One region of the Streptomyces sp. NPDC034111 genome, then DNA from elsewhere that is predicted to be linked to it. Evidence: riboswitches for the same ligand, from Rfam matches in the RefSeq annotation. Region 1 holds a riboswitch; the other holds the start of a gene.
The links. A riboswitch is a leader RNA that binds a small molecule or an ion and turns the genes downstream of it on or off. The one in region 1 is predicted to bind ZMP and ZTP.
Positions count from the first base shown of each region.

Region 2: another riboswitch for ZMP and ZTP. It lies ahead of ACZ55A_RS10200 (serine hydroxymethyltransferase); the one in region 1 lies ahead of ACZ55A_RS27815 (bifunctional 5,10-methylenetetrahydrofolate dehydrogenase/5,10-methenyltetrahydrofolate cyclohydrolase).

Region 1 is NZ_JBVIST010000016.1:511-5,706, reverse strand. It holds gene ACZ55A_RS27840 (PPOX class F420-dependent oxidoreductase) at 1-185, opposite strand, end outside; gene ACZ55A_RS27835 (SPFH domain-containing protein) at 360-1,607, opposite strand; gene ACZ55A_RS27830 (hypothetical protein) at 1,702-1,926, opposite strand; gene ACZ55A_RS27825 (hypothetical protein) at 2,079-2,396, opposite strand; gene ACZ55A_RS27820 (hypothetical protein) at 2,559-3,557, shown strand; ZMP/ZTP riboswitch at 3,621-3,709, shown strand; gene ACZ55A_RS27815 (bifunctional 5,10-methylenetetrahydrofolate dehydrogenase/5,10-methenyltetrahydrofolate cyclohydrolase) at 3,731-4,585, shown strand; gene ACZ55A_RS27810 (SDR family NAD(P)-dependent oxidoreductase) at 4,681-5,196, shown strand, end outside.
Region 2 is NZ_JBVIST010000003.1:173,383-178,578, reverse strand. It holds gene ACZ55A_RS10210 (M4 family metallopeptidase) at 1-589, shown strand, start outside; gene rocD (ornithine--oxo-acid transaminase) at 748-1,986, opposite strand; ZMP/ZTP riboswitch at 2,104-2,194, shown strand; gene ACZ55A_RS10200 (serine hydroxymethyltransferase) at 2,234-3,508, shown strand; gene trpS (tryptophan--tRNA ligase) at 3,639-4,652, shown strand; gene ACZ55A_RS10190 (2'-5' RNA ligase family protein) at 4,832-5,196, shown strand, end outside.

The DNA of each region.
Region 1 (5,196 bases):
TCGTTGCGTACATGCTCCAGCCGCTTGCGGCCCTCGTCCATGTTGACCAGCACCCGGCCGTCCTCCCAGAGGTACCAGGTGGCCGTGGACACCGGCTGGCCGTCCGGCCGCAGCGTGGTGATGACGGCGGGATTGGGCTGGGCCAGCATGGCGGTTGCGGTGTCGGGAAGCGGGGGTTTCGACATCTGAGGCACCTTCACTGCGTCGTTGCTGCCACCCGGGACGGCGCTGCCGTGGCACCGTTCCCGGCTCCTGACCGCATCATGACCTGGCGGTGCCGGAATGTTCCGGAGACCGCGCCGCGCACCGGGCCGCCGGGGCAGCCGTGGTACGGGAGTTGGGGCCGCCTGGGGGCCCCGCTACGGCCCGGAGCCGGTGCCCTCCTGCTTCAGCCGGGCCATCCTCGGGGGGCGCAAACCGGCGCCGTCACCCAGGGGAGGCGTGGAGCCGGACGGGCCGGTCGTCATGCCCGGAGCCTGCTTGAGGGTGTCGAGGATGGCCAGTCCCTGGCCGATGAGGGCGGAGGCGATCTCGTTGATGCCGTCGGTGCCGTTGAGCACGGTCAGCCGGGCGCCGGAGATGCCCTCGGCGGCGGCCTCGGCCAGCGCCGGAAGGTTCTCCACGGTGCGGTTGGCGGCGATCAGCTCCTGGTTGCCGTTCCGAAGCGAGCCGGCCAGGACCTTGTTCGCTTCCGCCCGGGCCTGGGCGACGGTCCGTTCGCCGTACGCGCGGCCGTCCGCCTCGAAGCGGACCTGGTCGCGCTGTGCCTCCGCCAGCGTGCGCAGCCGGTAGGCCTCGGCGTCCGCGGGGCGGCGCACCTCGGCCTCCAGGCGCTGGGCGGCGAGCGAGGCCTGCCGCTCGGCCAGCGCGGTCTGCTCCTCGATGACCTCCTGAGAGGCCGTGGCCTGGGCCAGCGGGCCGGCCTGGGCGGCGCGGGCGTTGTACTGCTCGGTCTCGGCGAGGAAGCCGGCCCGCTTGATCGCGGTGTCCCGCTCGTACTCCGCCTTGAGCGCCGCCGCCTGCTGTTCCCGCTCGGTCGCTTCCTGGTCGGCCTTGGCCTGCGCGATCCGGGCGGCGCTGGCCACCGCAGCGGCGTGCGGGGCGGCGAGATTGGTGATGTAGCCGGAGGTGTCACCGATCTCCTGGATCTGGAGGGCGTCGACGACGATGCCGAGCTTCTCCATCTCCGAGTGGCTGCCGTCCTTGACCTCCTGGGCGACCCGGTCCCGCTCCCGGATGATCTGCTCGACGGTCAGTCCGCCGACGATCGAGCGCAGATGCCCGGCGAAGATCCGCCCCACCAGCTCTTCCATGGTGGCCTGCTCGTCCAGGAACCGTCGCGCGGCGTTGGCGATCGACGTCGGGTCGTCACCGACCTTGAACACGGCCACCGCCCGTACGGCGAGCCGGATCCCCTGCTGGGTGACGCAGTCCTCGGAGATCTCCGCCTCCCGCAGCGACAGCGACAGCACGCTCGTCTTCTGTCTGACGGGCATGACCCAGCAGCCATGACCCGTGACGATACGGAATTGGGCGTCCCCGGCACGGCGCTTCGAGCCGGAGATCAACAGCGCCTCGTTCGGCGCCGGAACATGCCAGAAGAGCATTGGTACGCTCCTGGTCCGCTGCGGCCGGCCCCGGGGTGCGGGAACGGCCGGGCGAGAAGGGGCACGCCCATGGGACGGCCCTGGCCGGGTGCGGTCAGGTGGCGGGCAGCGGCGCGACGATCACCGACCGCGCCGAGGTGTGGTCCACCACGATGACCTGCGTGTGCCGGGCGATGGGCGTGGGGGACCAGGCGGCGAAGGCCTCGGTTCCGCCGCGCACCGGCAGCAGCACCTCACCCGGCCCGTCGGTCGGGATCGACACGGTCACCCGCCCGATCACCCCGATCGGGCTGAAGTCCGTGTCATCCGTCCCGCTCACCCGGGCTCCGTCGCTGGTCAAAGCCGCTGACGGCGCGGAGGCCGGACAGCGGGAAATCTCGACAACTCAACGGTACTCCGGGGCGGGTGCCGCTTCAGGTCGCCGGCCGTGGGCGGCGCCCACGGCACCGGCACGGACCGGTGTGCGGGGGCTCAGGCGTCCAGAGGGGCGGGGCGGGCGGCCGGGATCGGTTTGCGTGACGGCAGCACATCGGGCGCGCGGTGCGGCCGGAGGGCGGTGAGCGCGGCCTCGGTCTCCTCCATCAGGCAGTGGTAGGAGATCAGCCGCTGCCACTCGGGGTCGGCGACTCCGGGGACGGTGGCGGCGCGCGCCGTCCACAGCCGTACCAGGGCCGCGTACACCGGTGTCTGCCTGGTGATCTCCGCGGTGAGCCACCGGGGCGTGGCGGCGGGGCCGGGGAGGAAAGTCTGTCCGTGACCTGCGACGGTGCCGGAGGTAGGGGCGCTCATGGACGTAGAAACGATTCCTCCGGCCTGGGGTCACTGGGTATTTTTGCGGCTCCCCGCACATCCGTCCCGGCGGCGAGGGGATAACTCCCTCGAATATCACCTCATGCAGTGATCTATTGCTGGGAAGCAGTCCAATTCGGACGAAGGACCGTTGTCGCAGTCATGGAACCGAGGGAGTTGTGGGAGCGCCATGCGGTGCTCGCACAGGCGTTTTGCAGCAGCGATGACGAGGTCCGCCGGACGCAGGGACTCCTCGACGAGGCCGAGGCCCGCCGATCGCGGACCCTGGCCGCCTTCGCCGTGACCGTGGGCAGTGACGCGGTGGTGGCGGACCTTCTCGGCCTGGACGAACGCGAAGTGCGCCTGGCCCGCCGCACGGTGGGCAAGGACGACGCCCGCGCGGTCGCCAAGAGCCTGCTCGACCAGCCGGCCGAGCAGCCTCCCGCGGGCGAGCAGGCACCGCCGCGGGAGCAGGCCCCCACACAGCAGACCGCGGCCCACCCGACAGGCCCGGCCGCCCCTCACCCCCCGGGCCCGGCCGCCCCCGGCCCCGCCACCGCGCCCCAGACAGCCGCGCCCCAGCACACCGCGTCCCAGCACACCGTGCCCCCGATCGCCGAACCCGCCTGGGCCCCGGCGCTCGACGCGGTCCTGATGAGCAGCTGGCACACCGGAGTTGACCTCACCGCCCTCGCCAACGAACTCGGTCTCGACGTCCGGATCCTCGTGGCGCGCGCCCAGCAGCTGTCCGCCGAGAGCCGCCACACCGCGCCGGCCACGCCGCCGGACCGTACGGGCCGTCACCGCCGGATGGCCACCCTCCAGCCACCCCCGCAGCCCGAGGCCACCCACCTGGCCTGGCGCGAGCGACCGTCACAGCCCCCACGGGAGCACTACGAGCATGAAGCCTGGAAACAGCAGCCGTACCAGAACTACGAGAACCACTCGGGCTACCCCAGCTATCAGAACCACCAGAATTACCAGGGCTACCAGGAGCACCAGATGTACGAGGGCCCACAGCAGCACCCCCAGCCCACCTGGGACGCCAACGCCATCACCGCCGCCCAGCACGACTGGGACGGAATCCTCAGCCAGTGGGAGGCCACCACCCCCACCACCCCACCGCCGCTCAGCACACCGGGCCACGGAAACGGCACCTGACCCGCCGGCCGGGGAGGCGTCCCGCCCACACCCCCGGACGCTCCCCGGCGTCGTTTAGAGTGGGCGGCGAGCCGTGACTGGCGCTTGGGTGGAGTACCACCGGGGAGCGGCTCGGCCACGCATGGTCAGTGCCGCGCGCCTGGGCGATCCGTCACGACGCCCAGGAGTATCCGATGGCCCCTACCGCCCGCCTCATGGACGGCAGCGCACTCGCCCGCCGGCTCGTCGAACAGGCCGCGGAGCGCGCGGCGACCCTCACCGAGCAGACCGGCCAGGCCCCGTGCCTGGCGACCGTACTCGTGGGCGACGACCCCGCCTCGGTGACGTACGTACGCATGAAGCGCGCCCGCTGCGAGAAGGCCGGGATCCGGTCCCGGCACGTCGCCCTGCCCGCCGCCACGACGACCGCGGAGCTGGTCGACACCCTCACCGCGCTCTCCGACGACCCCGAGGTGCACGGCATCCTCCTCCAGCACCCGGTCGGCCCGCGCATCGACGAACGAGCCGCCTTCGAGGCCATCGCCCCCGGGAAGGACGTCGACGGGGTCACCTACCACTCCTTCGCCACGATGAGCTTCGGTGCCGACGGCTTCGTCTCCTGCACACCGGGCGGCATCCTGCGCCTTCTCGACCACTACGGCGTCGAACTGGCCGGCAAGCACGCCGTCGTGGTCGGCCGCAGCGCGATCCTCGGCAAGCCCGTCGGGATGCTGCTGCTCGGCCGCAACGCCACCGTCACCTACTGCCACTCCCACACCACCGACCTCGCCTCGCTCACCCAGCAGGCCGATGTCCTGGTCGCCGCCGTCGGCCGGCCGCGCTTCCTCACCGGCGCGCACCTCAAGCCCGGCGCCGTCGTCATCGACGCCGGCTACAACCCCGGCAACGTCGGCGATGTCGACTTCGAGTCGGCGAGCACCCGCGCCTCGCTGATCACCCCGGTCCCCGGCGGCGTCGGCCCGATGACCATCGCCACCCTGCTCACCCAGACCGTCGACGCGGCGGAGCGTCAACTCAAGGCGGTCTGACGCCGGGAGGGGCTTCGGGCCCGTCCGTATGATCGCGAGGCGGTAACGTCCCCCGTACGGGACGTACGAGACCACCCTCGGAGGCTTGAACCACCATGGCACCACAGCGAGTTGTCATCGTGACGGGCGGCGGGACGGGCATCGGCGCCGCCACCGCCCGGCTGCTGCGGGCGGCCGGCCACCAGGTGGTGATCTCCGGCCGCCGTCCCGAACCGCTGCACCGCCTCGCCGAGGAGACCGGAGCGCTGGCCCACCCCTCCGATGCCGCCGACCCCGAGGCGGTGCAGGGGCTCGTCGACGCCGCCGTCTCCGCGTACGGCCGCCTCGACGGCCTGGTCCTCAACGCCGGGATCGCCCGCAGTGGCTCCGTCGGTGATCTGTCGTTGGCGGACTGGGAGGCCGTCATGACCACCAATGTCACCGGCCCCTTCCTCCTCCAACGCGCCGCCCTGCCACACCTCTTGGCGGCACGCGGCTCCGTCGTCGCCGTCGCCTCCGTCTCCGCGCTGCGCAACGGCGACGCCAACGCCGCGTATGCGACGTCCAAGGCGGCGCTGCTCCAGCTCTGCCGCTCCCTCGCCGTCGACTACGGCCGGGACGGTCTGCGCGCC
Region 2 (5,196 bases), on a different contig from region 1:
GCCCGTCACGTCGCTCGACGCGGTCGCTCACGAATACACCCACCTCGTCAGCGACGCCACTGCGAAATTCGGCGACTCTGCCGAGTCGGATGCCCTCAACGAGGCAACCTCCGACATCTTCGCCGCCATGGTGGAATTCCAGGCGAACCTCCCCAGCGACCCCCCGGACTACCTCTTCGAAGAGAAGGTCTACGGAAAGTCCGCCCCCGTGCGCTACATGGACAAGCCGTCACGCGACGGCAAGTCGCCGGACTTCTGGAAGCCCGGGAGCGGCCAGGACGGCGACACCCACTTCCAGGCCGGCATAGCCAACCATTTCTTCTACCTCCTGGCGGAGGGAAGCGGCAAGAAGACCATCAACGGGGTGGCCTACAACAGCCCGACCGTCGACGGCCGGAAAGTCGCCGGTATCGGCCGCACCAAGGCGGCCCGTATCTGGTACGAAGCGCTCACCACCCAGTTCAACTCGACCACCGGATTCAAGCAGGCCCGGAGCGGCACTCTCAAAGCCGCTGCCGGGCTGTACGGAACGTCCAGCCGTGAGTATGCGGCCGTCCAGAAGGCATGGGCCGCGGTCAATGTGAAATAGACAGCCAGGGAAAATCCACCTGCGGCTCCACCGATTCGGGACGGGTACGCGCACGAGCACGGCCCGTGTCGGGCCCCGAGCCCCGGCCCCGGACATGGCGCAACGAGCGGCCAGGGCCCCTTCGCCCGCCGACCGCCCGCTGCACGCTCGCCCCCGTCTCATCCCTCCAGTACGTCCCGCAGCTGCGCCAGCCCCCAGTCCAGGTCCTCCTTGCTGATCACCAGCGGCGGGGCGATCCGGATCGTGGCGCCGTGGGTGTCCTTGACCAGCACGCCGCGCGTCATCAGCTGCTCGGAGACGGCGCGTCCGGTGCCGCGGGAGGGGTTGATGTCCACGCCCGCCCACAGTCCGCGGCCGCGTACCGCGTCCACCGCGCCGTCGCCCACCAGCAGCCCCAGCTCGCTGTGCAGATGCTCGCCCAACTCCGTTGCGCGCTGCTGGAATTCACCGGTCCGCAGCATCGCGATGACCTCCAGGGCCACGGCGCAGGCGAGCGGATTGCCGCCGAAGGTCGAGCCGTGCTCACCGGGGGCGAAGACGCCCAGCACCTCGCGGGAGGAGACCACCGCGGAGACCGGCACCACGCCGCCGCCCAGCGCCTTGCCCAGGACGTACATGTCAGGGACCACGTCCTCGTGCTCGCAGGCGAAGGTCCGGCCCGTACGTCCCAGGCCGGACTGGATCTCGTCGGCGATGAACAGCACGTTCCGGCGCCGGGTCACCTCCCGTACGCCCGCCAGATAGCCCGGCGGCGGCACCAGGACGCCCGCCTCGCCCTGGATCGGCTCCAGGAGGACGGCGACGGTGTCGGCGTCGACGGCGGCCTCCAGCGCGGCCAGGTCGCCGTAGGGGACGATCTCGAAGCCGGGGGTGTACGGGCCGAAGTCCGCGCGCGCCTCGGGGTCGGTGGAGAAGGAGACGATGGTGGTCGTGCGGCCGTGGAAGTTGTTCTCCGCGACGATGATCTTCGCCCGGCCGTCCGGGACGCCCTTGACCCGGTAGCCCCACTTACGGGCGGTCTTCAGCGCGGTCTCGACGGCCTCGGCGCCGGTGTTCATCGGCAGCACCAGCTCCATCCCGCACAGCTCGGCCAGCCGCGTGCAGAACTCCGCGAACCGGTCGTGGTGGAAGGCCCGTGAGGTGAGTGTGACCCGGTCCAGCTGGGCCTTGGCCGCGTCGAGCAGGCGGCGGTTGCCGTGCCCGAAATTCAGCGCGGAGTAGCCGGCGAGCATGTCCAGATAGCGCCGGCCGGTCACATCCGTCATCCAGGCGCCCTCGGCGGTGGCCACGACGACGGGGAGCGGGTGGTAGTTGTGCGCGCTGTGGGCTTCGGCGGCGGCGATGCTGCGTTCCGTGGACGTCACCGTGACTCCGTTTCGGTAGGCCGTACGGGGCATATGCATCGATATGCCCCTCTATATTGCCGCGCGGGTGGTGGGTTCGGAAGCCGCGCGGGCGGTCGGTGTTCCCGGCGCCGGGGCGGGCGGGGACGTCCAGGGGTGTCTAGACTCGGCGGTGCGCATCGCGACTGGCGTACGGGGAAGCGACCCCGAGGAAGCGGTGTGCGGCCACCATCACGCGGTGCCGCCCGCCTGGGCACCCGGGACCCGACGGACCAACCGATCGAGCGCCCCGGAGGACGCCATGTCACTTCCCCCTTCGCACCCCGCCCTGCACGCCGTCGACCCCGAACTGGCCGCGCTGGTCGGCGCCGAGGAGCGGCTCCAGGCCGACACGCTGCGACTGATCCCCAGCGAGAACTACGTCTCCGCCGCCGTCCTGGAAGCCACCGGCACCGTCCTCCAGAACAAGTACAGCGAGGGGTACGCGGGCCGTCGCTACTACGAAGGCCAGCAGAACATCGACCAGGTCGAGACGCTGGCCGTCGAGCGCGCCAAGGCCGTCTTCGGCGTCGAACACGCCAACGTCCAGCCGTACTCCGGCTCGCCCGCCAACCTCGCCGCCTACCTCGCCTTCGCCGAGCCCGGCGACACCGTGCTGGGCATGGCGCTGCCGATGGGCGGCCACCTCACCCACGGCTGGGGCGTCTCGGCGACCGGGACGTGGTTCCGCGGCGTCCAGTACGGCGTCCGCGCGGACAGCGCGCTCATCGACTTCGACGAGGTGCGCGACCTCGCCCGCAAGGAACGCCCGAAGATCATCTTCTGTGGCGGTACGGCCGTCCCGCGCACCATCGACTTCGCCGCCTTCGGCGAGATCGCCCGCGAGGTCGGCGCGGTCCTCGTCGCCGACATCGCGCATATCGCCGGGCTGATCGCCGGCGGCGCCCACCCCTCCCCGGTGCCGCACGCGGACGTCATCTCCACCACCACCCACAAGACCCTGCGCGGCCCGCGCGGCGCCATGCTGATGTCCCGGGCGAGCCACGCCAAGGCCCTCGACAAGGCCGTCTTCCCCGGCCTCCAGGGCGGCCCGCACAACCACACCACCGCCGCCATCGCGGTCGCCCTGCGCGAGGCGGCCGCCCCGTCCTTCCGTGACTACGCGCACGCCGTCGTCGCCAACGCCAAGGCCCTCGCCGAGGCGCTGCTGGCCCGCGGCTACGACCTGGTCTCCGGCGGCACCGACAACCACCTGGTGCTGATCGACCTCACCTCGAAGGACGTCCCCGGCAAGGTCGCCGCCAAGGCCCTGGACCGGGCCGGCATCGTCGTCAACTACAACACCGTCCCCTTCGACCCCCGCAAGCCCTTCGACCCCTCCGGCATCCGCATCGGCACCCCGTCCCTCACCTCCCGCGGACTGGGTACGGACCGGATGCCGCGGGTCGCCGAGTGGATCGACCGGGGCGTACAGGCCGCGGCGAAGGGCGACGAGGAGGCGCTGGCAGTGATCCGTACGGAGGTCGCCGAGCTGATGGCGGCCTATCCGGCGCCGGGCCTGCCGGTCGCGGGCTGACCCCGCCGCGGGCCGGGCCCGCCGCGGCCACCGCGGGTCCGGTCCGCCGCCGGGGACCCCATCCGGCCACCCTCGGTCGAATTCCCGACCACGCGCCGGAGAGCGCACGCGACCTGAGACAATCGATGCCATGGCCCTAGAACGTCCGCGTGTACTCTCCGGCATTCAGCCCACCGCCGGCTCCTTCCACCTCGGTAACTACCTCGGTGCGGTGCGCCAGTGGGTGGCGCTCCAGGAGTCCCACGACGCCTTCTACATGGTCGTCGACCTGCATGCGATCACCGTTCCGCAGGACCCGGCGGAGCTGCGCGCCAACACCCGGATCGCCGCCGCCCAGCTGCTGGCGGCCGGCCTCGACCCGGAGCGCTGCACGCTCTTCGTGCAGAGCCATGTGCCCGAGCACGCCCAGCTCGGCTGGGTCATGAACTGCCTCACCGGCTTCGGCGAGGCCTCCCGCATGACGCAGTTCAAGGACAAGTCCGCCAAGCAGGGCGCCGACCGCACCTCCGTCGGCCTGTTCACCTACCCGATCCTCCAGGTCGCCGACATCCTGCTCTACCAGGCCCATCAGGTCCCGGTGGGCGAGGACCAGCGCCAGCACATCGAGCTGACCCGCGACCTCGCCGAGCGCTTCAACGGCCGCTACGGCGAGACCTTCACGATCCCGGCGCCGTACATCCTCAAGGAGACGGCGAAGATCTACGACCTCCAGGACCCCTCGGCCAAGATGAGCAAGTCGGCCTCCAGCGCCAAGGGCCTGATCAACCTGCTCGACGAGCCGAAGGCCTCCGCGAAGAAGGTCAAGAGCGCGGTCACCGACACCGACACCGTGATCCGCTACGACGCGGAGAACAAGCCGGGCGTCTCCAACCTCCTCACCATCTACTCCACCCTCACCGGCGCCTCGATCCCGGAGCTGGAGCAGAAGTACGAGGGCAAGATGTACGGCGCCCTCAAGACCGATCTCGCCGAGGTGATGGTCGAATTCGTCACACCGTTCCGGGACCGTACGCAGGAATATCTGGACGACCCCGAGACCCTGGACTCGGTCCTGGCCAAGGGTGCGGAGAAGGCCAGGGCGGTCGCCGCCGAGACCCTCGCCACCACCTATGACCGGCTCGGACTGCTGCCGGCCAAGCACTGACCGTACGGTCCGCGCGGCCCGCCCGGGCGGCCCGCGCGGACCGCACCGGCCCGGGCCGCCGCCCGCGGGGCCCAGGGGCCTGCTTGTCACAGGGCTGAGGAGGTTCCCCGCGAGGGGCACGCACCCGGCACACTAGGAGGGTGCGCGAGCGCCGCACACACGTCAGGAGGGAGAGCGCAGTGGGGACCGTAACGCTGGGCGTTTCGATCGCGGTCCCGGAGCCGTACGGCCGCTTCCTCCAGAGGAAACGCGAGAGCTTCGGGGACCCCGCCGCACACGGCATCCCCACGCACATCACCCTCCTCCCGCCGACGGAGGTGCACGCCGACGCGCTGCCCGGCATCGAACGCCACCTCGCCGAGGTCGCCGCCGGCAGCCGCCCCTTCCCGCTCCGCCTCGAAGGCACCGACACCTTCCGCCCGCTCTCCCCGGTCGTCTTCGTCAAGGTCACCGAGGGGGAGGCGGGCTGCACCGCCCTCCAGGCCCGGGTACGCGCCGCCTCCGGCCCCTGCGCCCGTGAGCTCCAGTTCCCGTACCACCCGCA